Regions from separate parts of the Alteromonas alvinellae genome, predicted to be linked through region 1. Evidence: predicted binding sites of a transcription regulator. Region 1 holds the regulator's gene; each other region holds the start of a gene.
What was found. Region 1 encodes sigma-54, which starts transcription at its own class of promoters, with help from an activator protein. Its sites were predicted from a motif close to GTTGGCACGNNNNTNGNNT; they were not measured.
Positions count from the first base shown of each region.

Region 2: the regulator sigma-54 is predicted to act here: its motif matches at 4,718-4,736, upstream of nirB (nitrite reductase large subunit NirB).
Region 3: the regulator sigma-54 is predicted to act here: its motif matches at 5,025-5,043, upstream of ACX5KA_RS16350 (formate/nitrite transporter family protein).
Region 4: the regulator sigma-54 is predicted to act here: its motif matches at 6,142-6,160, upstream of ACX5KA_RS03055 (DUF3192 domain-containing protein).

Region 1 is NZ_CACSIH010000203.1:50,647-58,164, forward strand. It holds gene mgtE (magnesium transporter) at 1-1,265, opposite strand, end outside; gene ACX5KA_RS14795 (HPr family phosphocarrier protein) at 1,440-1,712, opposite strand; gene rapZ (RNase adapter RapZ) at 1,712-2,557, opposite strand; gene ptsN (PTS IIA-like nitrogen regulatory protein PtsN) at 2,642-3,085, opposite strand; gene hpf (ribosome hibernation promoting factor) at 3,099-3,386, opposite strand; gene ACX5KA_RS14815 (RNA polymerase factor sigma-54) at 3,417-4,898, opposite strand; gene lptB (LPS export ABC transporter ATP-binding protein) at 4,972-5,697, opposite strand; gene lptA (lipopolysaccharide transport periplasmic protein LptA) at 5,700-6,245, opposite strand; gene lptC (LPS export ABC transporter periplasmic protein LptC) at 6,214-6,792, opposite strand; gene kdsC (3-deoxy-manno-octulosonate-8-phosphatase KdsC) at 6,789-7,337, opposite strand; gene ACX5KA_RS14840 (KpsF/GutQ family sugar-phosphate isomerase) at 7,338-7,518, opposite strand, start outside.
Region 2 is NZ_CACSIH010000219.1:10,579-18,096, forward strand. It holds gene ACX5KA_RS16515 (nitrate reductase) at 1-1,498, opposite strand, end outside; gene nirD (nitrite reductase small subunit NirD) at 1,585-1,956, opposite strand; gene nirB (nitrite reductase large subunit NirB) at 1,993-4,542, opposite strand; gene ACX5KA_RS16530 (SulP family inorganic anion transporter) at 4,854-6,419, opposite strand; gene ACX5KA_RS16535 (hypothetical protein) at 6,854-7,141, shown strand; gene ACX5KA_RS16540 (nitrate regulatory protein) at 7,498-7,518, shown strand, end outside.
Region 3 is NZ_CACSIH010000218.1:19,756-27,273, forward strand. It holds gene fusA (elongation factor G) at 1-1,423, shown strand, start outside; gene cynS (cyanase) at 1,537-1,986, opposite strand; gene ACX5KA_RS16345 (protein kinase domain-containing protein) at 2,005-3,792, opposite strand; gene ACX5KA_RS16350 (formate/nitrite transporter family protein) at 3,920-4,768, opposite strand; gene ACX5KA_RS16355 (transglutaminase family protein) at 5,236-7,299, opposite strand; gene ACX5KA_RS16360 (DUF58 domain-containing protein) at 7,301-7,518, opposite strand, start outside.
Region 4 is NZ_CACSIH010000042.1:1,059-8,576, reverse strand. It holds gene ACX5KA_RS03090 (histidine kinase) at 1-499, opposite strand, end outside; gene ACX5KA_RS03085 (DUF3192 domain-containing protein) at 511-885, opposite strand; gene ppnN (nucleotide 5'-monophosphate nucleosidase PpnN) at 1,081-2,442, opposite strand; gene ACX5KA_RS03075 (GGDEF domain-containing protein) at 2,454-4,010, opposite strand; gene queF (NADPH-dependent 7-cyano-7-deazaguanine reductase QueF) at 4,083-4,943, opposite strand; gene syd (SecY-interacting protein) at 5,087-5,623, shown strand; gene ACX5KA_RS03060 (hypothetical protein) at 5,683-5,949, opposite strand; gene ACX5KA_RS03055 (DUF3192 domain-containing protein) at 6,294-6,659, shown strand; gene ACX5KA_RS03050 (GNAT family N-acetyltransferase) at 6,880-7,518, shown strand, end outside.

The DNA of each region.
Region 1 (7,518 bases):
TCTATCTTAAGACGCTTCATGATCATAGGTAAGGTTGCACCCGCTAAAGCAGCCGCAATCATGTTTACCATCATGGCAAAGGCAATAATTACGCCCAGCATGTAATCTTGTTTCCATAACGCAATGACAGAGGCAATAAGCACCGCCCAAATGGCACCGTTTAAAAAGCCGATGGATATTTCTTTACTGATAAGCCATCGTGAGTTACTGGCATTTACATGGCCTAGTGCCATACCGCGAATAACCAGGGTCAGCGTTTGGTTACCAGCCACGCCTCCCATACTCGGCACGATGGTATTTAAAATAGCTAACACAGCTAGTTGGCTGAGCGTTGCTTCAAATAAATCACTCACCATAGCAGCCATCAGCGCAGTGACCAAGTTAACGGCCAGCCACACGGAGCGGCGTTTAGTACTTTGCATAACCGGAGCAAAGGTATCTTCGTCGTCATCAAGACCCGCCATACTCATCATCGAGTGCTCGGCGTCTTCACGAATAATGTCAACCACGTCGTCAATGGTAATTCGCCCCACTAAGCGATGGTTTTCATCTACAACAGGTGCTGAAAGCCAATTGTATCGCTCGAACAGGCTTGCCACTTCATCGTCGGGCATATTCACAGGAATCGCTTCAGATTCCTCGTCCATAACGTCAGACACTCTATCGTCGGTATCTGCGGTGAGTAAACGGGTAACTGGAACAATACCAACAAGGTTGTCAGTTCGATTTACTACGTAAAACGTATCCGTATTCTCTGGCAGCTCGCCTTTTAAACGGATATAGCGCAAAACCACGTCAATGGTCACATCAGGGCGTAATGTGATGGTGTCGGTGTTCATGATGAAACCAGCGGTTTCTTCACCGTAAGACAGCGCTTGCTCTGCGCGCACGCGATCTTGTGCATCCATCGAATCTAGAATATCGGCCAGTACTGGCTCTGGAAGACTGCTTAGCGTCTCTGCTAAGTCATCGGTATCCATCTCTTCAAGTGCGTCAACCACATTAGCGGGAAGCATCTTTGTAATGATACCGTTTCGAACATCGTCAGAAAGTTCTTCTAAAATGTCGCCGTGAAAGTCACCATCAATGAGCTCCCATAATTCGTCACGGGTTCTGCTAGGGCTAGATTCAAGAATGTGGGCGACGTCTGAAGGTGGTAATTCAAGCAGAAGCTTACGTACAGATACGAATTGACCGTTGGTCAACGCAGCGTTGAGTGCGCGTAACTGAGTTTGTACGTATTTAGAAACAAGCGCTTCTGCCATAAGGCGTTATTCCTACAAGCTAAAAGATGAACAATGCAGGCCATAGAGCCTAAGTGGGCGTAGAATATCGCAATTATGATGAGTCTGTCATGATAATTGCGTAGGTTTTGCGCAGGATTTTAAGATAACTGCGCTAAGTGTTGATTTATTGGTCAATGGATTGGGCAAATAAGACTATTCGTCTTCGTTAAATCTTCCCTCAATAAGTTCTTCAATAGCTGCAAGTGCATCAACAGCATCACTGCCGTCCACAATTACATCTACCTGTTCACCTTGATGGCTTTCAAGCATCATTAATCCCAATACACTGCTTGCGTCTGCTTCCTTATCGCCTTTTTTTAAGATGATTTTAGCGTCGAATTGATTCGCCAGTTTAACCAGTTGGGTCGCCGCTCTTGCATGCAACCCTAACTTATTGACGATAGTTAGCGTTTTTTGAATAGTCATTACTGATTCAGCTCTCTATGGCGAATTTGAACATCAGGGTGTATTTCACTGAAGGTTTTCGACAGGGTCTGTGCGATATAAACCGAGCGGTGTTGGCCGCCAGTGCAGCCAATCGCTACGGTTACGTAACTTCTGTTATTGCGCTCTAAATGGGGAAGCCATGTGGTCATTAAGTTTTGAATCTGCCAAATAAACTTCGTAACTACGGGTTGCGAGCCCAAAAATACCTCCACCGGTGCGTCTAAACCGGTCAGATGTTTAAGATCGGGCTCCCAGTGGGGGTTAGGTAAAAAGCGGGCATCAAAAACGTAATCCGCATCTTTAGGAATACCGTGCTTAAAGCCAAACGACTCAAAAACAAGCACAAGGCGTGAGCTTTTCTTACCTAGGATACGCTCTCGAATTAACTCTGCCAGTTGGTGAATGGTAAGCTTATCTGTATCTAAATATAAATCTGCGCGTTCAGCAATAGGCGCAAGTAGAGCTGATTCGGCTTTGATGGCTTCTGAAAGCGATTTATTAAGCTTGGCGAGAGGGTGAAGACGACGTGTTTCGCTAAAACGCTTAACTAGTACATCATCGCTCGCGTCAATGTAAACGATAGTCATCGACCACGAAGAAGGTAAGTAATCTAGAATTTCGACCAAGTCGTCAGGGTTCTTAGGCAAATTGCGAACATCAATACTTACCGCTACCTGATCGTATTCGTCAACAACTGTATGGGTTAAGGTGGGAAGTAAGTTTACCGGGATATTATCAACACAGTAATAACCTAAATCTTCCAATGCGCGAAGTGCGACAGACTTACCAGAACCCGAACGACCACTGATAATGATCAGCTTCACCTAATTTCTCCCTAATACTCTGGTTTTATCGCATACTCGTTGTCGAATAACACACCTAACTATCAATACTTAGGCGCACAACGATTAACTTAATGCAGTTAGAATATCGTCGCTCGTCGTTGCGCGACGTATTGCCTTAATCGTTTCTTTGTCGCTAAGTTTACCCGCCACGGTAGCCAGCGTTTGAAGGTGTCCTTCTGTTTGTTCCTCGGGAACAAGCAGTGCAAAAAAGATGTCTACGGGTTTTTCGTCAAGGGCGTCAAAGTCGATAGCTGGCGTGCTGGTTACAACAATGGCAATCACTTTCTCAAGGCCCGGCAGGCGTCCGTGGGGCAGAGCGATGCCATTACCAATGCCTGTACTACCCATACGTTCTCGAGCCATTAAGCTATTAAGTACCGTTGCCTGGTCAATGTTTTCGTTTTGCTTGGCAGCGATATCAGCGATGATCTCAAGAATTCGCTTTTTACTATTACACTGAACCGCACACTCGGTGCGGTCCAGACTTACGATGGCTTGTATATCCATGCTTAATTAACTACTAATGTTTTTTCAGTTTTTCCTTATGCTTGATTACCTGCCGGTCGAGTTTATCAACCATGCTGTCAATCGCCGCATACATGTCGGTATTTTCTGAGGATGCGAATACTTCAGCGCCACTTAAATGAACGGTCGCTTCGGCTTTTTGATTTAATTTTTCAACGTTCAGGATGACATGCACATTAGAAATGTGATCAAAGTGACGTTCAAGTTTGCTGAACTTCGTATCGACATAATTACGCAAAGAGTCGGTGATTTCGACATGATGACCAGTAAGGTTGATTTGCATATTTCGTCTTCCTTATATTATTAAGCCCGATTAAATAAGGCTTTTGCGTTGGTTCGACGGCGGGATCGACAACGATTCCCGGTACTTTGCTATTGTTCGCCGGGCAACTTTAATGCCTTGTTCGGCCAACAATGAAGCAATCTTGCTATCACTTAGCGGCTTACTAGGATTTTCCGCAGCCACTAATTTCTTGATCAATGCACGAATCGCTGTAGATGAACATTCACCACCAGACTCTGTTGCAACGTGGCTTGAGAAGAAATACTTCAATTCGAAGATTCCACGTGGCGTATGCATGTACTTTTGCGTTGTCACTCGCGAAATAGTGGATTCGTGCATATCTACCATTTCTGCGACATCATTTAGCACCATTGGTTTCATCATTTCCGGGCCGTGCTCAAAAAAGCCCATTTGCTGCTGCACAATGCAGTTTGCAACCTTCATTAAGGTTTCGTTACGAGATTCAAGGCTCTTTATGAACCACTTAGCCTCTTGCATGTGTGAGCGGATGAATTGTGAATCGCTACTATTCTTGGCACGGCGACTCATTGCAGCGTATTGTTGATTAACGCTTAATTTAGGCAGACTGTCGGGGTTCAGCTCAACCACCCAACGGCCATTTTTCTTGGTTACTGAGACATCAGGAATAACGTACTCAGGCTCTTTAGTAACTAAAGCACTACCTGGGCGAGGATTCAAGGTTTGCAGTAAACGCATTGCCTCGCGTAGCTGATCTTCTTTCAATCGGCTTTTACGCATAAGCGTACGATAGTCTTTGCTGCTCAGTAAGTCAGAGTACTCTTCAATCAGTTGCTTTGCTTCAGCAAGCCACGGTGTATCGTCTGAAAACTGACGTAACTGCACCATAAGGCATTCTTGAGGCGTTCGGGAACCTGAGCCAATGGGGTCAAACATCTGAATGCGTTTAAGTACGCACTCTATTTCGTCCATCTCTATTGGCTCTTCTAAGTCGTCGTCATTTACTGCTTCTAAAATATCCTCAAGGGTAACGGTTAGATAACCGGATTCGTCTATAGAGTCGATGATAGCAGTGGCAATTGCGCGGTCAGTGTCTGAAAAGTGAGTAAGGCGCATTTGCCAAAGAAGATGTTCTTGAATATCTTCAGTGGTTTCGCCTTGAAAGATTTGCTCGTCGTCATTAGACGGGCCTGGCGCTGGCGCAGATGAAGCTGAGTAATATTCATCCCACGTGCTATCGATAGGTAGCTCGTCGGGAAGGTCATTTTTCTCTAATGCATCACCCGCTTCTAACGTGTCACTAGACGCAGAAGCAGTGGCCTCAGAGCCGCTGTCATCGTTGTCGATATTGTTCTTTTCTAGCTGTGGCTCGTCACTGCCTTCTTCCACTTCCAATAGTGGATTTGAATCGAGTGCTTCTTGTATCTCTTGCTGGAGATCAAGCGTAGAAAGCTGCAGCAGTTTAATTGCCTGCTGAAGCTGTGGTGTCATGGTAAGTTGTTGGCTAAATTTTAGCTGTAAAGATGGTTTCATCTACGTCTTATTTAAATGCTCTAAATTAAATATACCAGAGCTAAACTGAAAAATGACAATTCGGTTACACTAACTATAGCCTGAATTGTTCGCCTAGGTATACATCCCTTACTTTTTGATTACTTAAAACCTGTTCCGCCGTTCCTTGCGCAATAAGCTCGCCATGACTCACAATGTACGCTTTCTCGCAAACATCCAATGTTTCGCGTACGTTATGGTCTGTGATAAGGATACCAATGCCCCTATCCCGAAGATGTTGTATTATCTTCTTTATATCATTAACTGATATTGGATCAACACCAGCAAATGGTTCGTCTAACAAAATAAATTGTGGTTTTGCGGCCAAAGCGCGTGCAATTTCAACACGACGGCGCTCGCCCCCTGACAAACTCATCCCTGTACTATTACGTATATGGTTGATATTAAATTCATCAAGTAGGGCGTCAGCTTCTTCTTCTTGCTGCTGTGAATTTAAATCTTTACGGGTTTGTAAAATAGCCATGATATTTTCATGTACCGTAAGCTTTCTAAAAATTGATGCTTCCTGTGGAAGGTAGCCAATTCCGCGGCGTGCACGCTCGTGCATTGGTTGGTGAGTGAGTTCGTTGTCGTCAATCTCAATCTTGCCTTTATCTAGGTTTACCAAGCCGACAATCATATAAAATGTAGTGGTCTTACCAGCGCCATTAGGCCCAAGAAGGCCGACTATTTGACCCGTTGAGACAGAAAGACTCACATCGCGAACAACCTGTCGTGACTTGTAGGCTTTAGCAAGGTTTTTAGCACTCAAAGTAGCCATTGCTATTCATTGTCCTTGTTATCTTTCTTTGACGATGTTTTGCGAATAGTTTCCGGCGTAAATACCGTAGTTACCCGGCCTTCGCCATTTTTACCCGCTCCACCGGTTGCAAGTAATTGCTCGGTAATCATATCAAAGGTAATCTTGTCGCCTTGCACTTTACTGGTGTCCTGCTGTAGCTCAGCGCTGCCTGCCAGAGAGATGGTACGATTAACAACTTCATAGCGTATCTCATTGGCCTTTGCTGACACTGGCGTACCGTCCTCAAGCGATTGAGAATAGCTAGCAGGTTTACCTCGTGCGATAAATATTTCTCGTCCGCTACCGTCTGTAGCGATAACTTCGACCTCATCAGCCTTGATGACAAGCGAACCTTGCGTGATAAGGACGTCTTCTTTGTAAAGCGCAGTTTTGTTTTTACCGTCAATAAACTGGGTGTTCGACCCTATTTTGATAGGTTGTGAAAAGTCGTCTTCACTGGCAAGCACCGCACCACTAGCGATGGCAAGCATAAAACTAGTTGCTAGGGGAATAAGTCGTTTGTACATGATCTAAAAGCTCGTATTCTTGTGTGCGTAAGTTCGCATTAAACCCATTACTTAAAATAAGGTATTGTGTACCCAGTATCTCAACGGGTTGATCAGATGTCATTTGTTTCGTTTCTAAATTTATCTGTATGTATTCAGTTGATAACCTTTTGACAAAGTCATCGCTGGTTTGATTTTCAATAACAACGCTGTTTTCTAGTTGAATCAGCTCATTGTTATAAAGCGTTCCTTCTTGTGCCGTGACAACCCAAGGTGATGAAGCGTTTTCCGTGTACAAGGTGTACTTTGGCTGTTGAAATAAAACAAAACCCAGCTGGTCATAGTGCTCCATCGACTCTGCAAAGACTTTGTGGTTCAACTCACCGTCTTGATTGTATAACGTAGTCGTTAGGTTTTTAGCCTTATATGCTGGCTTCAAGGCGTCATTTTCGCTACTGCCTTGAGTTTCAGGCTGCTCTTCCATCCACGTAGGGATGTACATCAAAAGCGCTAAGATAAATAGCGCCGATATACTTAGACCTAAGCGATTGAAGCCAAATAGGCTCATACACTCGCTCCAAAAATCTCGTTTGCTACCCCTTTGGCTTGCAAAATAGTGTCTGATATTTCTCGGACCGCGCCAAACCCACCTGGAAGTGTAGTTATCCAACTGGCTTGTTTGGCGACGTGAGGGTGAGCATCGGCCACTGCAATTTTAACAGCAACATGCTGATACATACCTGTGTCAGGCATGTCATCACCTACCGCTGCAACTTCATTAGGGGCTAACTCTAGGCTTTGCATCAGTTCACTCAGTGCGTCTGCTTTATTTTCCTCGCCTTGAATAATGTACGCAACGTTAAGGGCTTTCATTCTATTTTCTACAATTGCTGACCGTCGCCCTGTGATAACTGCGACATTCACGCCATTGCTTACTAGCGCTTTTACGCCATATCCATCACGGGTATGGAATGCTTTAAGTTCTTCACCGTCATTGCCTAAGTAAATGCGGCCGTCAGAAAATACGCCATCTACATCACACACCAACAGCTTAATATGTGCTAGCTTTTCAAAAAGCCCTTTGTCTAGGTCGGTATATAAGGTCGTCGTCATTTAAAGTACTCCTGCTTTCAGAAGCATGTGCATATTGAAGGCGCCAACAGGTTTGCGCTTGTCATCGGTGACCATCAACGCACTTATCTTGTGAGTTTCCATTAAGTTGAGGGCTTCAACAGCCAATTGCTCAGCGGTTGTGGTTTTACCGCCTTTGGTCATCACATCTTCTACGGTTGCG
Region 2 (7,518 bases), on a different contig from region 1:
AGCCCATTTTACCCGCCACTTCACACAGTATTTGCCAGTCGTGTTTTGCACTACCTGGTGGAGGCAATATACCGCGCTGACGTGATATACGGCGCTCTGAGTTTGTTACCGTGCCGTCTTTTTCCGACCACCCCGTGGCAGGAAGGGCAATGTGCGCGTAGTTAAGCGTATCGTTAGACTCAACAATATCAGACACCACCACCATGTCACATTTAGAAAGTGCGCGTTCAACTTGACCGCGATTTGGCATACTGACAACGGGGTTAGTCCCCATTATCCAAACGAATTTTACCTTTCCACTCTCAATTGCATTAAACAAATCAACAGCTTTAAGCCCCTGCCCTTTAGGCATAACAGGGGCGTTCCAATAGGTTTTAACAGTGCTGATATGCTCAGGGTTTTCAAGGTCCATATGAGCAGCCAGCATATTAGCTAAACCGCCCACTTCGCGGCCCCCCATTGCATTGGGTTGGCCAGTAATAGAAAACGGACCACAACCGTCTTTAGCAATTAAATCCATTACTAAATGACAGTTGATAATGGCTTGGGCTTTATCCACACCAGCAGAAGACTGGTTTACGCCCATAGAATAAAAAGTAATTGCGCTAGAGGCTTTGCAGAAGGCATCAAAAAAGGCCTTAATACTGTTAATGTCTAGGTCGCATACTTTAGCAACGTCATCTAACGTTAAGGCATTTGCACTTTTAAGCGTTTCATCAAGCCCCTCGGCATAGCTCTCAACAACGGATTTGTTTATACGACCTTGTGCGTTTGCATAGCTGAGTAAACCGTTAAATAGCGCTACGTCGCTACCTGGCTTTAATGGAAGGTGTAAATCGGCAATGGTACAGGTTTCGGTTTTGCGTGGGTCAACAACGATGACCTTCATATTCGGATTTTTCAGCTTTGCTCGCTGAATGCGTTGAAAAAGCACTGGGTGCGCCCAGGCCGCATTACTTCCGGTGATCACCAGTAAATCTGTACATTCCAAATCGGTGTAATCGCAAGGCACCACATCTTCACCGAAGGCTCGCTTGTACGCGGCAACGGCTGATGACATACATAGGCGTGAATTCGTATCGATATTGGCACTGCCGATGAAACCTTTCATAAGCTTATTGGCAATGTAATAGTCTTCGGTGAGAAGCTGACCTGATACATAAAAAGCAACGGCATCCGCGCCATACTGCGCAATGGTAGAGGTGATCTTATCCGCAATCACATCGGTGGCCGTGTCCCAATCCACCGATTGACCTGCCATGGTTGGGTGAAGCAAACGTCCGTTTACGTCGTTTGTTTCAAGCAGGTTTGTTCCTTTAACACACAATCTTCCATAATTGGCGGGATGCTCTGGCGTGCCTTTAACAGTGTCCAGGGTTATGGCACGCGGGCTTACGTTGCAACTGATATCTACACCACACCCTACGCCGCAGTATGGGCATGTTGTTTGTCTTAATTGTTCAGACATCATGTCGGGTTGTCGTGTAGGCATATTCATTTCATTACCTTTTTCGGTTTCACAGCTTTTGAATGCATTTTGCTAACAGGCTTTATTCATGTGGGCGTATAAAAAAGACAGTTTGCTTAAACGCCCACAAAAACCTTTTCGCCCTCTACCTTCACAGCGTAAGCCGTGACGGAAACATCGTCGTGTTCTTTACACAGCCCGGTTTCTAAAAAGTAATGCTCTTTGTATAAAGGCGAAGCAACAACAGGTGCACCGCCTATCGACCCTAGAAGCCCGCGATAGAGTACGTTTGCTTTACCAATAGGGTCGTAGTTACTAATGGCGAAAACCTGAGTTTCGCCGTTTATCTTCAAACTGAAAATTGCCACTTGCTGTGAGTCGACAAGGGCGCAAACCCCACTGTTTGTCACTAAGTCGTTCGTCTCACAAACGTAGTGCCATTGCACTTGCTGTGGTTCTGACGCCATTACATTTTGCGCTGCTGACATAATTTGATTCTCCTAACAGGGTTGATAAGCCAGTGGCTATACCATAGAGACAGGAATGAACTGATCTTTACCTGCTACTTTTTCAGCTTCAGTAGCTGGGCGAACCTGGCCTCGCTCTGAAACAAACTGAATATTGGTGTCGCTAGCATTGCTGTTTACGAATTGACGGAAACGCTTGCGCGACTCTGGGTTTTCGATGGTGGTTTTCCATTCGCACTGATAAGCATCAACCACAGCATCCATCTGTGCTTCAAGCTCACCATTAATGCCAAGAGCATCGTTTATCACAACGTCTTGCAGGTAAGCTAACCCACCTTCTAAGTTGTCCATCCACACCGATGTACGCTGTAAGCGATCAGCAGTTTTCACGTAAAACATCAGCACGCGGTCGATGTACTTAATAAGGGTTTCGGTATCTAGGTCGGTGGCAAACAGGTCTGCATGTCGAGGCTTCATGCCGCCATTCCCGCAAACATACAGGTTCCAGCCTTGCTCGGTAGCAATAACGCCAATGTCTTTGCTTTGGGCTTCTGCGCACTCACGGGTACACCCCGAAACGGCAAATTTAATTTTGTGCGGTGCACGTAAGCCTTTGTAACGATTCTCTAAATCAATGGCAGTGCCAACAGAATCCTGAACACCGTAACGGCACCAGGTGCTGCCCACACACGATTTCACAGTACGCAGTGCCTTCGCGTAGGCGTGGCCGGTTTCAAAACCACCAGCGACCAGTTTTTCCCAGATATCAGGTAAGTGCTCTACGCGCGCTCCAAATAAATCAATGCGCTGACCACCTGTGATCTTGGTGTACAGGTTGTATTCTTTTGCCACTTCACCTAGCAGAATCAACTTCTCAGGCGTTATTTCGCCACCAGGTACACGCGGTACAACGGAATACGTGCCATCTTTTTGCATGTTGCCAAGGTAGATATCGTTGGTGTCTTGCAGAGGAAGATGTGAAGCCTTAAGAATGTAGTCGTTATACACCGAGGCTAAAATTGAGCCGACAGCGGGCTTACAAATTTCACACCCTAGACCTTCACCATGCTGCTCTAGTAGCTCGTCGAAGGTGCGAATGCCGTTTACCTTAACGATGTGAAAGAGTTCTTGTCGGGTGTAATTGAAGTGCTCACAAATGGCTTTCGATACTTCCACACCGCGCTTTTCAAGCTCGCTGTCTACCACATTTTTAAGTAGAGCGGCACAGCCTCCACAACCTGTACTGGCCTTAGTTTCACCTTTTACATCGCCAACGCTACAACAGCCGCCTTCAATGGCTGAAACAATATCGCCCTTTGTCACATTTAGGCATGAACAAATAGACGCGGTGTCTGGCAGTGCATCGGCACCTAGCGCCGGTGCAGCATCGGATGAGGGCAGAATTAGGCTTTCTGGGTGTTCAGGTAATTCAATATTATTAAGTGCATACTGTAGGAGCGTGTCGTAGTCGCTGGTATCGCCAACGAGTACAGCACCAAGCACGTACTTTTGCTCGCTATCTACCACCAGCTTTTTATACACGCCCTCGGGCTGATTTAAGTACGTGTAGCTAAGCGCTCCGTCTGTGCGTTCATGGGCATCGCCAATTGAGCCCACTTCTACGCCCATTAGCTTGAGTTTAGTGCTCATATCTGCGCCAGCGAACTCGGCATCGCCACCTGTAATATGACTTACGGCCGTGCGTGCCATGGTGTAGCCAGGTGCAACAAGACCAAAGATTTTGTTATCCCACAGCGCACATTCACCCACAGCGTAAATGTTCGGGTCAGACGTCACGCAGTGGTTATCAATAACAATACCGCCGCGCTCACCCAGTGTTAGCGCTGACTTTCTGCCGAGCTGGTCGGAAGGTCGAATACCAGCAGAAAATAAAATCATGTCAGTTTCTAGTGCAGTGCCGTCAGCAAACACCATTTTATAGCGGCAGGTATCACCGGCCTCGATAGTTTGGGTGGCCTTTTGGGTGTGAACCGTAACACCCAATGCTTCAATTTTGTCCTTAAGAACGTTACCACCTGCTTGGTCTAGCTGTACCGCCATAAGCTGCGGGGCAAACTCAACCACGTGGGTGTCGAGACCGGCTTGTTTTAATGCGTTAGCGGCTTCTAAACCCAACAGCCCACCACCAACAACAACCCCTACTTTGCTCACCGTTGCTGATGCTTCAATAGCGAGTAGATCGTCTATAGTACGGTACACCAAGCAATGCTCTTGATCGTTGCCAGGGATGGGTGGCACAAATGGGTATGAGCCCGTAGCTAACACAAGCTTATCGTAGCTAAACACCTGCCCTTCAGAAGTCGTCACTTTATTATTGTCACGGTCTATATCGGTAACCAAGGCATTGGTAACTACGTTTACGCCCCACTCGGCGTACTGAGCGGGTGTAGTGAGCGCTAAGTCATCAGCACTCGCGCCGCTAAAAAAAGACGACAGATAAACGCGGTCGTACGCAAGGCGTGACTCGCCGCATAAAACGGTTATTTCTACATTGGCATCGCTTTGGTGAAGCTGCTCAACAAAATGATGCCCCACCATGCCGTTGCCTACGACGACAATTTGCGTTTTTGAGTCCAATGAAGTCATGGTATTCCCCTTTTTTCGGGACAAAAAAAAGCCCGCTTCAACTTTCGTTGATGCGGGCTTCGTTGCCTATTTTGCCAACGGTTTAGGTCGGCTAACACATTTTACGGAGTGTTATAAATCACACAATTTTCAGCGATTGACACAAATCACCAAAACACACTTTACGTTTATAGCTATCCAAGTTCAGTGCCAAAACCGTAAACAATTGTTTTTATTTGATTTACTACAAAATAAGCATTATTCAGACTTCACAACTGCACCAAACAAACGCAAAACTGTGTTTACTTGGTGCATTAAGGCTTTCAAATAACTTAGGCCAGCTTATCCGTCGCTACGCGATAGCGAGGATCTTCAACCACATTAATTTCAACAAACTTATCGGCCTTGCGAAGCAGTGAGCGACACTCATCACTGATATGGCGAATGTGTAGCTTTTTACCTTGCTCTTCGTATTTGTCAGCAAGGGTATCTAGCGCATCGATACCTGATGAATCCCAAATGCGAGAGTCTTTAAAGTCAATAACTACATCATTAGGGTCGTTTGCGATATCAAACAGGTCTTTGAAATGCGATACCGAGCCAAAGAACAGCGGGCCGTCTAGCTCATAGACTTTCCAACCGTCGTTATCGATATGGGATCTCGCTTCAATATGACGAGCGTGTTTCCATGCAAACACCAGTGCTGAAACGATAACACCCACCACAACCGCAATAGCCAGGTCAGCGATAACGGTAACGCCGGTTACTAGGAAAAGTACGAACGCATCTTCTTTGTTTACGCCGCGAATAATTCTGAATGACGCCCACTCAAATGTAGCGATAACCACCACGAACATAACGCCAACAAGGGCAGCGAGAGGAATCATTTCAATTAGCGGAGCAGCAAATAGAATAAAGCCCAATAATACAACCGCCGCGGTGATACCAGACAAGCGGCCACGGCCACCAGAGTTAATATTAATCATACTTTGGCCAATCATAGCGCAACCGCCCATACCGCCAAAGAAACCGTTTACGGTATTTGCAACACCTTGGCCAACGCATTCTTTGTTACCACGTCCGCGGGTGTCCGTCATTTCATCAATTAATGAAAGGGTAAGAAGCGATTCAATAAGACCAACCAAGCAAAGAATGACTGAGGTAGGCAGAATGATCATGAAGGTTTCCCAGGTGAACGGCACCATAGGAATAGCAAAGCTAGGAAGTTCACCCGCTAGCGTTGCGGTATCGCGCTGGTCAGCTGGTAGCAAATCGCGAACAAAGTCGATTACAGTGCGCGCTTCAAGGTCAAGACCGTGTACTAACAAGGTTACCGTAACAATCGCTACCAGCGACGCAGGTACAGCTTTAGTTAGCTTTGGTAGTAAATAGATAATAGCCATAGTTAACGCCACAAGCCCTAACATCCAATATAGCAGCGTACCTTCCATCCACTGTAATTCACCGGCTGCGTTAGTGACTTTGAACTGGCCTAACTGCGCCAGGAAAATAACAATTGCCAAACCATTTACGAAGCCTAGCATTACCGGATATGGCACCAGTCGAATAAACTTCCCGAGCTTGAAAATACCGCACAATATTTGCAGTAATCCAGCCAAAATAACCGCGGCAAATAAATACTGCACGCCGTGTTGGGCAACCAGTGCCACCATTACAACGGCCATGGCGCCGGTAGCACCAGAAATCATTCCTGGTCGGCCACCAATAGCGGAAGTGATTAAGCCCATCATGAAAGCCGCATAAAGACCAATCATTGGTTCTACGCCGGCTACAAATGCGAATGCAACGGCTTCAGGAACCAAGGCAAGCGCCACGGTAATACCTGATAGCACGTCATTTTTAACGTTGCTGTCTTTACTGGTAATTAAATCGAACATGTTCTCTCAGAAGCTAGGATGTTAAACACAACAACCTACCGTGGCGTACACTGCGTTACAGCAGAACACCAAGTGGGTAGGAGAATTTTTCGGCGATTCTATCACCATTGTTGCTTAAAATCTTTTAATAGATTGTTACTACGGCCTGTTGAACGTTGATGTACAGCAAAGATCAACAAGCCCCCGTCCAAACTACTTGGCGCTTACGTGATAAGCACAAGGCTCTTTGCACCATTTCTAATACTGTGAGCTTGTCAATTTTTCATGTAAGGCCTCAGGGCTTAATTTAATAGCGAATGCTGACAAATTGCATCGTACATGGCATCGTATAAAGGTTTTTATTCACCGCGTCGTTCAATGCGCTTCGATTTCTAATACGGGGCTACGATAAGACGTCGCAATAAGGCACAAGTCTTATTCAACGAGGAGTTAAAGTGGTACCTTATATTCTGACCATTTTGTGCGTGCTAGTGGCAGGCGCTATACATTGGATGTCGCCGAAGGCTTATTGGAAAGCCACTATTATGTCGACCGCCGTTATTTTACTATTTTCTGTAGCGGCATTGTTCATCTTTAAAGCATCAGGAATGCTGGTTAGCGAGCACACAGGCGAGAATGCTGATTTTTCAGGACAAATGCTAACCATCACCACAATGATTGCCTTCTTCGGTTTCTTAATATCGCTGTTTGTAGGCTGGTTTCTTCGCGTAGTCAGAAACTAATTTGGAAAGCAAAACCACATAGTTTGCGAGGCTGCACCATTTTGGCGCAGCCTCTTGCCTCTCAACTTCCCTCTTAACGCCGCTAACCTTCCCGTCCCCCCTTATAAAGTCACCTTAAGTAAAAATTCCAGTCACACCACATGCCGCGAAATGTCAGCACTCCGAGCGTTTTTGTTCACGCTAACGCTTATCTTCATCAATTCTAATAAACAGGGCATAAGTGTTGCTTGGTAGACGTATTGCTCTGCTGAGTGCAGGGGGCTAAGAGCAAAGAGTTTCAAAAAACGTTTCGCCAATAGATGCACTCATCAAGAAAAAATTCGAAACGTGTGCACCAAAGATTAGCAGGCCTTAACATGCTTCATGAACCAGAACAG
Region 3 (7,518 bases), on a different contig from region 1:
CCTAATGATGGCTTACATGGATGGTGAAGAGCCGTCTCTAGAAGACATCAAGCGTTGTATCCGTAAAGGTACTCGTGACCTAGCGTTCTTCCCAACATACTGTGGTTCTGCATTTAAGAACAAAGGTATTCAGCTAGTTCTTGACGCGGTTGTAGACTTCCTTCCGTCTCCAACAGAAGTTGATCCACAAGATCTAACTGACGAAGAAACGGGTGAGCCTACTGGTGAAGTTGCAACAGTATCTGTTGACGAGCCGTTCCGTGCACTTGCGTTCAAAATCATGGACGACCGTTTCGGTGCCCTTACGTTTATCCGTATCTACTCTGGTAAGCTAAACAAAGGCGACACTATTCTTAACAGCGCAACGGGTAAGACTGAGCGTATCGGCCGTATGGTTGAGATGCACGCTGATGAACGTACAGAACTTACTTCAGCACAAGCAGGTGACATCCTAGCTGTTGTTGGTATGAAGAACGTTCAAACTGGTCACACACTATGTGATCCTAAGCACCCATGTACACTAGAGCCAATGATCTTCCCTGAGCCAGTAATCTCGATTGCTGTTAAGCCAAAAGACAAAGGCGCTAACGAAAAGATGTCTATCGCTATCGGTAAACTAGTAGCAGAAGACCCATCTTTCCAAGTTGAAACTGACGAAGATTCTGGCGAAACCATCCTTAAAGGTATGGGTGAGCTTCACCTAGATATCAAAGTAGACATCTTGAAGCGTACTTACGGCGTTGAGCTAGAAGTTGGTCAGCCTCAGGTTGCATACCGTGAAACTATCACGCTACCAGTTGAAGACAGCTACACGCACAAGAAGCAGTCTGGTGGTTCTGGTCAGTTTGGTAAGATTGATTACCGCATCAAGCCAGGCGAAACTAACTCTGGCTTCAAGTTCACATCTACTGTTGTGGGCGGTAACGTACCTAAAGAATTCTTCCCTGCAATCGAAAAAGGTTTCGCAGGTATGATGGAAGTAGGTCCTCTAGCGGGCTACCCAGTACTAGACGTTGAAGTTGAGCTATTCGACGGTGGTTTCCACGCAGTTGACTCATCAGCAATCGCGTTCGAAATTGCAGCTAAAGGTGCATTCCGTCAGTCAATGCCAAAAGCAGGTCCTCAGATTCTTGAGCCTGTGATGAAAGTTGACGTGTTCAGCCCAGAAGACAACGTTGGTGACGTAATCGGTGACCTTAACCGTCGTCGTGGTATGATCAAAGACCAAGAAGCTGGCGCTACTGGCGTTCGCATCAAGGCTGACGTACCTCTATCTGAGATGTTTGGTTACATCGGTCACCTACGTACTATCACATCTGGTCGTGGTCAGTTCTCTATGGAATTCAGCCACTACTCAGCATGTCCTCAGAACGTAGCTGACAAAGTAATTGAAGAAGCAAAAGCACGTAAAGCTGCTAAGTAATTAGCCTTTGCGAACGTAAGCTGACCTTGGGTTAGCTTACGCTTCAAGAAATACTAAAAAGCCGGTCGCATGACCGGCTTTTTTTATGTCGAGTGTCCCGTCCTGAAATACGTTTAGTACATCTTATACGGCAAAAACTTCCCTGACATCACTACGCTGACACGGTCGCCTTTAGGATCGTTTTCGCGCTGTAAATCCATAGAAAAATCAATGGCACTCATGATGCCGTCGCCAAACTCTTCATGAATTAATTCCTTTAAGGTAGTGCCATACACATTCACCAATTCATACCAGCGGTAAATTAGCGGGTCAGTAGGGACTTCTGTTGGTAACGAACCTTTGTAAGGCACAATTTGAAGCCAGGCAATCGCTTCGTCGGTAAGCTCAAGTAATTCGCCCACGGCTTCAGCTTGCTGCTTTGTCATGGCCATCTGGCCTAAACACGCTGCTGTACTCCATTCTTTTGACTGACCAACAACTTCGGCAATCTGACTCCACTTTATGCCTTTTAAAATTTTGGCTGACTGGATCATGTCGGTAACTTGGGTTCTCGATGTAATCATTTGCATTTCCTTAAAGGGTTAGTTAAACAAAATGAGCGTAACTAGATTGCTGAAAATAAGTGCCAGTATTAGCACCTTGTACACAAAAAGAGGGTGTCGTTTTACTAACGGCTCGTACGCCGTGTGTTGAGTTGGATTTGGATAGCGAAGCGAATAGAGGAATTCGGATAGTGTTGAGTAGCGTTTATCAGGGTTAACATGTAAAGCGCGTTTCAGGGCACTATCAACCCAGGTTGGTATTGGGCGTTTTGGATCTAACGCCGTTTCATATTTTAGTTTTTTCTGTTCGGCAAAAGTGCGGCAGTGAGCGAGTTTTGAATGGTAAGGGTAACGACCGCACAAAAGGAAGTAGGTGAGTATGGCTAAAGAGAACAGATCTGAGCGCTCTGTGCCTACATTCCCTAAAAAGTATTCAGGTGCGGCAAAAAGGGCCGCGCCGGGAATTGGCGCACTACTATAAAGGCTAGGCGCATCGGCTAAGGCCGCCGAACCAAGATCAATAATAGTACAGTGCCCCTGTTCACTAATCATTATATTCTCGGGGCGTATATCTCTGTGAAGAATGCCCTGACGGTGCATTGCTTGTAAGCCTTTCCCAACCTGCTCAATAATATCCCTAATTTGCTCCAATGATGGTGTGGGGTTATCAAATGACCATTGTGCCAATGTTTGCCCTTTTACATAATCACTAATGCTGTAAAACGCTGTAGGTCTGTGTTTGAGCCCTAAGTTTAAGTACGTGGGGCTTTTAACAACATGCGTTGAGTTAACTCGCCTTGTAAACCAACTTTCTATCAAAAAAACGTTGAGCATTTCTGGTGACTGGCTAAAGTCGGTTGAGGGGGTTTTAACCACTACAGGGTGTTGTTCATGCGTACCTTTATGAGCTTGAAGCGAGGCAATAAAAACATGACTACGGGCAGAGCTATAGAGCTGACGCTCTAGTGTGATGCCGTCAATTTCATCGCCGGTCTCTAGTTCTTTGAAAGCAGGCTTACAAAGATGAACGTGGGGTTCACTATCATTACTCCCACTTTCATTACCGATTTGATACTTAATAAGCAGTAAAGTGAGGTTGTCATCACTTCCCTGGTTAAACGCCTCATGCACCAGCAATTCAGATTGGTTTTCAGAGAGTGTTTCTGCGCCATTGATTTTGTTAAGTATGCCAGGCAGCGAAACAAACTCATGAACACCATCAGTACTAATCGCAATAGTACTTGAAGCGCTTAAGGTGTGTGATGTGTGGTCAATATCGATATTCGCTTTTACGCCTAATGCGTTGGAAAGATACGTTTGCGAAGGTTCACTATCAGATACGTGACGATGGGGATGTGTTAGTAAAACAGGGCTTGATGCGTTGTCAGAAACAAGCTGGACTTGGCAATCTCCCACGTGAAACACGGCTAGGTGATTACCCGTTAAAATAGCGACTGAAAGCGTACAGACATATCCTTTCTCTGGGGTGTAGCAAAAAGCGCTTCTCTGCGTTCGGGTATAAAGCCGTGCATTCAATTCTTTAATAATGGCTTCGGCCCGCGTTTTTATCGACCACTGTTCAGGCGCTATATTAAAAAGCTTAACAAATTCACTGGTAGCAAAATCACTAGCAACCTGACTTACAGTACTACTACTGACACCGTCAGCGATAACAAAAACATGACTTGGGCTTAGTTCGTTGGAAGAAATATGGTAAGCGTAGGCATCTTGGTTTATTTCTTTAACGCCGCGCGTAGAAAAAGCACTTACATATATCTTGTTAGGTAGCGGATTAACTGGCGTTTTTTGAGCAGCGTGCTGATTCATATTTAGTTGCTTCTACCTACTTATACGACATCGACTCAAATATTTTTATTCATGCAAGGGCAGGACAGTGCCATCACAACGTACCTTTGCAGATTGCATCATGATGGCGCTGAAGAAGAAGCCTTGGTTAAATAGGAAGCGTTTGTGAGGCCGCTGCTTTATCGACAGGGATAGTGCGTTTAGGTAGCGTCTTCACGTGGGTGGTATAAAGGGTAAGACCAGTAAATGCTAACCCGCCTACTAGGTTCCCTAGTGCTGTTGGAATTTCATTCCAGATGAAATAATCCATTACTGAGAAGTCACCACCCATTATCAGGCCAAATGGGAAAAGGAACATGTTTACCACCGAGTGTTCAAAGCCCATAAAGAAGAACAGCATGATGGGCATCCACATAGCCAGCACTTTGCCGCTCACGTGAGTTGAGATCATTGCGCCCACTACGCCCAATGACACCATCCAGTTACACAGCATGCCGCGAATAAATATGGTAATCCAACCGGCAGCACCGTGTTCTGCATAGCCTAATGTGCGCGCTTCACCAATGCTGGCGACCTTCGTAGCAATCGCGCCACCGTCGACGTTATAGCCCATAGTAAAGATAAACGACATCATGAAGGCTACGGTTAATGCGCCGCCAAAGTTTCCTAAGAAGACTAGGCCCCAGTTGCGTAAAATCTGTTTAGGTGTAACGCCAGGACGCTGGGCAAGCCACGCCAGCGGTGTAAGCACAAATACACCGGTTAATAGGTCGAAGCCCATAAGATAGAGCATACAAAAGCCCACAGGGAATAGCACCGCGCCGAGCAAGAACACACCGGTCTGTACAGCGATGGTTATTGCGAAAACGGCAGCTAACGCCAAGATTGCACCCGCCATGTAAGCGCGGATTAGAGTATCTCGTGTAGACATATAAATCTTTGCTTCGCCTGCGTCTACCATTTTGGTTGCAAACTCAGCGGGGAGAAGATAAGCCATGGTTTCACCTCACGTTGTCGTTATTAATAAGTTGCTAGTTTTATATCGGGAGTTAGCTATTTACATGTGTTCTGCTAGATCAAAAAAAGGCGTCCGCAGCGCTCTCGTTAGAAAGAACTGGGGACGCCTTTGTCCGAAACTTATGTATTGTTAATAGCTAACAGATTTACCTCTGATAACGTGTGCGTCTTCGCACACTGTCCGCAAGTACCGTGTATTTAACCCGTGCCCCGAACTTTAACTATCAGCCGATATAAAGCCAGAACAATGCCAATGGCTAAAAAACGTAAATAAATATATTAAATATTTTGATAAAACAGTGCCTTAGGAAGTTTCTTTGAGTGGGCTGAAAAGTTAAATTCGAGTGCTACCTCATTTGTTTGCACTATAACGGGGGGAGAATGAATGTTTAAGGTGCAACTAAAAATGCCCGTTCAGTCGCAGTGTATTTCGTTTTTAAATGCTTTTCATTTTAGCGCTTGTTTAAGCGTTTTGAGCTGGCACTTCATCACCCCCGTGTTACCGAGAGTCTGCTGCTGACCGTAAGTTTCATGTTCAAATTGCTTACATAATTGTTCAAATGCCTTGGCGGCATGAGGGGGTAACAAGGAGCTAACTTCTTGAAAATAAGTGGATAATGCTTTATTTTCTCTTTTTATTCCTGTTTGGGTTTCAACGTGCGTAACCGCCTTCAGCAAAATGCGATGAGAAGGGGAAAAGCGCGCTTTTTCTTTTTTAGGTAAGAAATACATTGCTAATATGAGCCCAATAAGCCCGATAGCAGACAAGAATACAATGCGCATCTTCTGTGGCGTTAACGTACCTAGCAGCTCTTCAAGCATGTTGGTTTGCGCCGCATTGTCAAAACCCAATACCCATTTGCTCCAAGAATAGTCAAGTTGTTGTAACCAACCTTGCAAGGTAGCAAATAAAGCAGAATTACCAATTTCGCGTAAAATGGTGGTTTGACGAGATTCCCCTAGCTCTTCTAATGCTCGTTCAAGTCCAAAGGTTAATCGGGACGGGGCCACCATACTTGTAGGGTCGAAACGTACCCACACGCCGTCAAGAAACGCCTCTACCCATGCGTGGGCATCGTACTGTCTTACTTGAAGCACGTTACCACTTAGCTCACTTCCGCCTTGATATCCGGTTACCATTCTTGCCGGCACGCCTGCAGCGCGAAGCACGTATACCATAGCACCGGCATAATGCGCGCAAAACCCTGCTCGTTGCTCGAACAAGAAGCTATCAATAGGGTCTACAGGCATAGCGTTAGGAGACAAGGTATAACGAAACCCACCTTGACGGAATTCACGCATAACTGCTTGTACTCGCTCATCTGGGTTAGCATATTGCTTCGCTAGTGACTGTCCCCACGCCCTCGCTTCAGCGTTACCGTTTGTTGAAACTTGTAGATTGAGTTGCGTTTCAAAGTTCCCTATTCCATTAGTGATTTGTGCGTTTGGAACATAGCTCAAATAAAACGCTTTTTTGCTTGAGATAGGGGTATTTGCACGTAAGGTATAATCAAACAGGCTTCTCACAAAAATGCTGTTTTCGCGGTTGTTTGGGAAAGAGGGGGCTAAAGCAAATAGCCATGTTTGCTGAGTGGGCTCAACAATCAATTCGTAATTCGTTACTGCGCGCGTGCCTTTTTCCGCTAATTCCGACAAAGGCGCTGCCTTACCCATGAAGGCCAACTGTTGTTCAGCCTGCGTGCGCTTCTCGCTTATAGACCAGGTTTTTCCGTCGAAATGTTCAAGGGTCATGGCCCGCCAGTATCTATTCTGTGCTTCAGGGACTTCATCGGTGCTTTTAAATGTAGCGCTAAAGGCCAAATCAGAAGAACTGGCAAGCGACGCAATGTCACCTGGTGTTACTGTATCGGAAAGCCCCGTTTCTGTTGATTTCGATGTAGGCATTTGCCATAGAGGTGGGAGTTGGGGTAACAATAAAAATAACAGTAGAGCAATAGGAATAGCTTGACCAATAAGTACGGCAACGAACTTGACGCTGTTTGCAATGGGTATTTTCGCTCCATGGTAAAGCGCCGTGGCGATTAAAAGTAACGCTAATATTCCGGTATAGCCAATCCATGCAAATACGCTAAGAGAGGAAATAAAGCCACAGCCAATCAAAAACAAACACGTGCATATAAGCAGATGAAAATCTCGTTTCTTTTCCACTAGCATAATTTTAAGTGCGCAGGCTACCGTCAACAAATTGATCATGCTATCCAGAAGGCCGATGGATAAGCCGAACCAAGACAAGGCAAACACCGCAAGTACGGCAAGCAAGTTAACCGTGCGTAATGTGGGTAAGTTATGCAGAGTGCTAAGGCCTGCAATTCTGACAATAACGGCACATCCACCTAACATCAGTACCCATATCATTAATGGCGCGGTCAACGTAAAGAGAATAAGCGAAAATGCAGCGCATAGTATCAGCACTGCCACAGAGTTTGGTTGGCCTAAAACGCTTCTGAAAATAGTAAATTGTGAAGCGCGACTAAGTAAGACACTGTTCATGTTAATAGGCCCCAGTCTTCTTCTGTACTGACGATATTGATACTGGCTTGCTAGAGGGGGCAGATGTGAGCGTGGGGGAGTCGTTAAAACAAGCCAGAGCACTAAGACATTCACCCATATGCTTGGCGCCCTGAGCAGGCGCAATATTCAACCCCTTGTATTGTATTCCAAACACCCGGTTTGTACTTGTCCAAGATATTGTGGCCTGGGTTAGCGCTG
Region 4 (7,518 bases), on a different contig from region 1:
CTATTTTGTAGTCAGCTTTCTTCTTTCCATTGGCGAAAACACCTGCCAGAAGACAAAGTCTTTGCGCTAAGTTGAGCCGGCTGTCGGCGATATATTGACTATGTTTCTCACCCCGAAACGCTTTTTGTAACTTTATTGTATCTAACCAAACAGCCAGATTGTGCTTACGCAAAAAGCGAAGTACATCTGGTATCGTATCGCGCGGCGTGTTGCTATCTGACAGCCAAAGGGTGGCGAGTATAGATGCGAGAACGTGCTGTAAATAATGATCGTTAAATCGACACAGCTTGCCGAATAGTGCGAGTAATAAAAGTTGCTGTGTGCCTTTAGGCAAGTCATTATCGATGTGAAGGGTGGCTGCAGATAGCGCTGGATTGGCGTTAACCAAGGTTAATATTCGCTTTGCGTTTTTTAACCAATGATTAATACGCTGCTCGACCGATAAATCAGCCTCGCCTACATGTATCAGGCGTTTAAGTGTGGAAATGATGCCTGTCATTCCCCATCCTTTTAACTTTTCTGGTAGCTGGAGTAAGCCCCTTCACCCCATGCAATGAGTTTGTCATTCTCAAACAATAAAGGCGTGCATTCGTCTTGTGTCGTTAATCCATCTGCGCGCACATGTTGAGTTCTAAAAAACATAACCTGAATTGCTGTAGTACCTTGTCGCTTGGCTTCTGTAATATCAGGTGAGCCTAGCAAAGCAAGCACTTCTTCTCGGGTACTGCCCAATTTTAATTTTGTGATTTGAACGCGGTTGTATTCTTCACGGTCTTTCCAATCCATATTTTCAGGCTTATCGGGATAAAAAGCGATAATCATAAAAACAAACACCGCATATAAAGCGACGCCAGCTAAAATTAGACGAATAACCTTGGTATTCATGACCGTTACTTCTCGTTTTCTATACTCAAATGTTAGTGAGGGATATCAATGTCAAAAGCATAAGCATTAGACAAAGGAAGTTCGCTGCATGTAACATTTTTTCGTTTAAATACACTCTAGGTAAGTGTACCTTAAAACGCCCACTAAACATAAGTAGTAAACGTAAGCAAATGCGTCGCCAATGATTTTGCTTTTTTAGCCATTTTTCACAACATAGCAAGGTTCGTAAGCACTGCCAGGTAGCTTCATTCTATGTTGTTTTACAAACGACTCAAGTAGCGTATCAACCTTCCCCATCAGTGTACTATCACCGGTGAGCTCAAACGGACCATGTTTTTTGATCTGAGCAATGCCTTCCGCTTTAACGTTACCCGCAACAATGCCTGAAAACGCTTTGCGCAAATTGGCCGCTAGATCACTTTTGCTCTGGTCTAAGTGCAGCTGAAGCGCAGCCATACTTTCATGGGTAGGAATAAAGGGCTGTTGGAAATCCTGCTCAATCTTTAATGACCAATTAAAGCTAAATGCATCACCCATTGCACCTCTGAATTTCTTTACTTTTTCAAGCTGTTTACTCATGGTACGTGCTACTTCTTCAGGGTCATCTACAATGATTTGATATTTTGATTGTGCTTCTGGACCCAGTGTTGCACCAACAAAAGCGTCTATGGCTTCAAAGTATTCTTCGCTACCAGCAGGCCCTGTTAGAATTAAAGGAAAAGGTTGCTGCGCATTGCGTTCATTCATCAAAATGCCAAGCAGATACAGTAACTCTTCGGCAGTGCCTACACCGCCTGGAAACACGATAACGCCATGTCCGAGTCTAACAAACGCCTCTAAACGCTTTTCAATATCAGGCATGATAATGAGCTCGTTGACAATGGCATTGGGCGGCTCGGCGGCAATAATACTCGGCTCAGAAATGCCAATGTAACGACCTGTCTTGTGGCGTTGCTTTGCATGGCCGATGGTGGCGCCCTTCATTGGGCCCTTCATCGCTCCAGGCCCACATCCTGTGCAAATATTCATGTCACGCAAGCCGAGCTGATAGCCCACTTCTTTCGTGTATTTGTACTCAACTTGATTAATGGAATGGCCGCCCCAGCAGACAATTGTGTTTACGCCATCGTTCCCTTCAAGCGCTTTAGCGTGGCGTAGCATGTCAAACACCATGTCTGTGATGTCGCTACCTTCAGCCGGTGCAGTTTGGTGAAGAAACGCGTACTTGTTGCCCATATAAAGCAGGTCGCGAAGGACCGCAAACAAATGTTCGTGCACACCACGAACGAGTTTTTCGTCAACGAAAGCCACTTCAGGTGGGTTCACGAGTTCTATTTTTACGCCCCGCTCACGACGAATGAGTTTTATTTCAAAATTTTCATAAGGAGCAAAAAGTGCTTCGAAATTGTCTTCGTCAACGCCGCTGTTCAATACTGCAAGGCAACAGCTTCTGAACATAGCAAAGAGCTCGCTGTTAGTGGCGTCTTGAAGGCGAGAAACTTCTACTTGTGATAACTGGCTCATCCAGCCAACAGGGTTAAGCTGCACTTTCTTCATATTTTTACTTCCTATAAGTCAGTGCTTAAATCAGTGACTACGAGGTTGCGGCCGTTCCGTTTTGCCTTATAGAGGTACTCATCGGCGCGTTCAAACACAGTTTCGGTAGTATCATTGTCATTGAAACAGGTTGCGCCAAAAGATGCGGTGATTTTTACTTTTTCTTGCTTGAATTTAAACGGCATTGCAGCAAGTTTAGTTCTTACTTCATTAAGCTTTTTATCTATATCTGCCATCTGCGCCTGCGGCAGTAGCATTACAAACTCTTCTCCTCCCCACCTACCAATAAAATCATTTTCGGACAAACTTTGTTTTAAGAATTTACTCACTACCTGAAGGGTTTTATCGCCTGCTGCGTGCCCGAATCTATCGTTGATTGACTTAAAATGGTCAATATCCACAACGGCAACCGCAAGCAAGTCACCATTTTCTTTAAACTTGGTAAAAGCGGCTTTTAGTCTCTCGTTATACGCTTGTCTGTTTGGAAGCCGAGTGAGCGGATCAGTGCGGCTTTGCATTGCTTGTTCGGCCAGCTTCTTTTTATAAACGCTGGTTTGCTGCTGAAGTGTATTTATTCGCGATTGCATAGAGGAGAGCAGTGCCATTAACGCTTCTTGACCTTGCTGGTCGTTGCTTTGTTGCTCGCTTAACGTAGTCACAAGCTTTTCTACGCGAAACTGTGTCTGCTCTTTAAGTGCTTCTAAAGAACTGCTTTCCGATACGGCTTCTTCAATGTGAATAATGTCACGTTTAAGTTGCTCATTACCAGCTTGGCGCTGCTCGAACTGGGCTTGGCTACCTTGGATCGTATTGCTTACGTCGCTACTCACCTGACCTAATGAACGGTGCAGACTCTGAATCACCCTTCCTGTTAAGCTCGCCTCTGACATAGCGTCTTGAACGATCATGCGTAAAATTACAACGCAGCTTTTAAGCAGTTGGTCTTCATCCATGCCTTCATCAAGACGTTGCTTTATATCGTTGAGTTGCTGATCGTTAGGTTTTTTTTGCGCATAAGAAGCAATAAGGTGATTAAGCTCAACCAAAATAGAACGGTAGTGAGGGTTATCATCTTTAATCGAATGAGCCGATGTGCTTTCATTGCTAGTGGACTTAGTTTCTGTAATTTCAGATGGCTCAAGTCCAACCATTTCCTTGTTGAGCGCAATGCGGTGAAGCGCGATGGCTTTTGAATAGAGTTTATAAATACTGAAAATATCACCTACAGGTTGATTTAGCTTAATCAATTCCTGCGTGGTTAACCCTTTTAATTCAGTATCTTCAAATACAATTTTCTGTAGTTGTTTCATTGCATCTTCTAGCGATGAAACAGTATCAATACTGTACTTTCTAAGCGTTATTTCTTGATGCTGAAGTGATTTGTTGAGTTTTTCTATGCTCACAGCGGCAAGACTAAAATTAGGTGTGCCAGAAAGGTGGCCTCGTAACACTTTAAGTTCAGTATCGATCTTATCCGAGAAGCCCTCATAAAATGCTGAGAGTTTCACAATAAACTGACAAAGAAGCGCGTTATTTTGTTTTAGGGTTTGTAGTTGTTTTGCTTCCATAATCTCGTCTTTATTCTAATTCGCTATTACTGCCGCGGCTCAGGTAGCGTTGGTATGTACTTCACCGTTATATTACTGACGTGCTTGACGATGATTAGCATAAGGCGCTTCATAATTTGAACGGAAAGGGTTGATATCTAAACCTCCTCGTCGTGTGTAACGCGCACAAACGGTTAACTTATCTGGCTGACAATGCTGCATGATGTCGTTGTAAATGCGCTCAACGCATTGCTCATGAAACTCGTTGTGTTGCCTAAAGCTAATTAGATATTTCAAAAGCCCTTCGTGTTCAATAGCTTTTCCTTCATACCTTATTTGAATACTAGCCCAATCTGGCTGACTTGTGATTAAACAATTAGATTTAAGTAAATGAGAAACAAGCGTCTCTTGAACTCCTGTTACATTTTTCGCAACAGTCAAGTATTGAGTATTAGGGGAATATTGATCGATTTCTACATCCAGACTATCTAACAAGGTTCCGTTAAATTCTTGGAATTGTAGCGAAGAAAACTGCTCTGGAAGAATTAGTTTTACTTCGACAGGCTCCCCTGCGCACGCTGACAAATCCGCTTGAAGCACTTGTCGTACGTCCTCTGCTGAAGCGAATTTTGTTTGGTTGAAGCTATTCAAATATAGCTTAAATGATTTTGATTCGATTAGGTTCTTTGAGGTAATAGGAACGTGGCATTCTAAGATTGCCACATTAGGTTTACCCTTTAAATTAAGCCAAGAAAGTTCGTATCCTGTCCAAGTGTCGATACCATCAAAAGGTAAACCTGAGCTAGCCAAGTTCAATGTATCACGACTTAGACTGCGCGGCACGCCTTGCAACAAGTCAGGATTATATTCAAATTCATAGTCAACCTGTTTACCCAAAGAGAGGTCATCAGGTGCAGAAATAGTAATTTTTTGAGGTGAGTTGTCCGTCGACATAAGAACCTTTTATGCATCTACGCGGGATTTAAATTGTTGAACTGCACAGCGACACAGTCTTACAGCACAGTAGAATTAACCACAGTATTGACTTAACTGTTTAGTTGTATAGTGTACCCCAAAAATACGCAGGTAACGTCATTATGGCTCTAACAATTTCAGCACAATTAGATAAATTTGTATCATCTTATGTCGAACAGGGCGAGGGGCTCAAGATAGCATTTGATAGCGAATGGCCCTCGCCGTGCTATGAGACGACGGCGCAAGACGGTGAACTTGTTAGATGGTCTCCTACACTTCAATCGCCTGTGCAGTCTTTCAGCAATGTTGAAGAGGCATTATCGCTAAAGCTAAATCCTGACTACTGCGAGTATTTTACTCGTTACTACAGCGATAATTTAAAGGCTAACGCCCCGCAAGGTTGCTGTGAATTGCTTCAAGTTTTCAATTCCGAAGATTTCGAGCGACTTCAGCAAAACTTGATTGGGCATTTGTTGATGAAGCAAAGACTTAGGCAAGCGCCAACATTGTTTTTTGGTTTAACCGACGAAGAAGATTTTATTTTAACCGTTGTCAACGAAAGTGGCGAAGTGGCACTCGAGCAGGTTGGCAGAGAGCCTGCCAAAATTCTTGCGCCTTCTCTTGCGGTGTTTATTGAGCAACTTACACCTGCTATATGACGTTAATGCGTTGACTGACGTCAATCAGACCTAAAATTCCCGGCCTGCAAGACTAAAAGCTATTGGGCGTTAATAATTTGATGTAGCGCCCGCTTCAATTCCGCCACTTCTTTTTCTAACGTCTCTACCCGTGCTTGCAAATTGCACGGCTCATCAGTTGTGGCGACAGGATTTTGTTGCGCTACGTTTTCTTCGTTAGATACCTCTAGCTTAGGTTTGTGTGCGTTAAATCGCTTAATCGCTTCAATAGCTTCGGTTACCGATACCTTAAAGGGAGCTTTTGCACGTAAAATGCCTACGGACGGTGTTTTTCCTTCTTTATGCATTTGAAGGCACAAAACGTGAAGTTGCTGCAGGTTAGCGTTACTCATAATACGAAAATGGTTCAAAGTCATGAATAGTAGCAGTGTAGCTTGTCTACGTAGTCAATTTCACTAATAAGTTACTAATTTCACTATTTTTCAAAGCCTGCGTAGATTGGTGTTATTAAGATTAGTATAAAAATCAATAATTTAATTTTTGGCTTTAATCTTGTTTATCAATCATAAATTACATTATCACGCATAAACGCAGTGGTGCTTACGTTAGCGTATTTATGTCCTATTCAGTGTCGGTTCACAAAGTAGGCGTAGTATCGAATAAAAACAACACACATAATTAAGGAATTCACATGAAAACGGTTCTTCTTTCAGTAGCTTTGGCATCTTCAGTTTTGCTTTCAGGTTGTGTCGTGTCAGTAGGTGGCGGTTCAGACAGTCACTATGGTGCTGATTGGGAAGACAGAGAGTTTAACAATCGTAAACACATTGCGAATCTTGAAACAGGGACTACTTACGAAAGTGTATTGAGAAAAATGGGCGTTGCTGATTTCAACGAACTGTTCGAAAAGCAAGACGGCACATATCGCGTACTTTACTACCGAACTCAAAAAACGATGGGCGATGGTATCACCACAAAAGACGAGTGTACGCCGTTGGTTTTCAGAAATGGAAACTTAGTTGGCTGGGGTGACAGTGCTTATAGCTTAATGCACTAATAATCGTTAGTTGGTAATTGATTACGAAAGTAGGCATTACTTACTACCCCTAAATGTTAATAAAAAGTTAACATTTAGGGGTTTTTCGCGTAGGCTAAAGTTTAATCAGTTTAAGTGGGTGGTTGGCGCAATGATAAAAGTTGTGCGGTAGTGTCCACTTCTCCCATTTTATTTAAGTGGGTAAAAGCAGCTGTATAACTTTGCGTACAAGGAGCCCCTGATGAATACTGATGCTATTAATAATGCAATAGCCCCCTTGCAAGACACGGTTAAAGCCATCTATCTATCTGTAGATGATCTCAAAGTTGCCGCCTCTATTCTTTACAATGCGTATGTAGATGACCCATTGTTCATTGACATTTTCCAAGCAGAAAAAGAAGGTTATGAGAGCCGTCTACGGTCAGCTATCCGTGAAGAGCTCAATGCATTTTGGGTTGCAGAGCAGCCGATGATTGGCCTGTTCGATGATGAGCGGCTTGTTGCCGTTGCATGCTTGACCGCGCCCGATGCAGCATTTGGCTCAGGACGTTACTGGCACTGGAGACTGCGGATGCTTTTGACGGCAGGTTTGTTCGGTACAAAGCAAATGCTAGAAAAAGAAGAAAAAGTGCGAACATTAGTTCCCGCCGATAACTTCCACATGCTGAGTTTCATTGCAGTACATCCAGATTATCAACATCATGGGCTTGGGCATATTTTACTTGGCGCTATTGATAGCGTGGTAGAGGAAGATGAAAAAAGTGAGGGTGTTTCGGTATTCGTGACCATAGAAAAACATCGGGCTTTCTTTAACGATGACAATTATCAGGTTGTAGGACAATTAAGCCTCTCTCATGTGAACGGTGAGGTAATGTTCAGA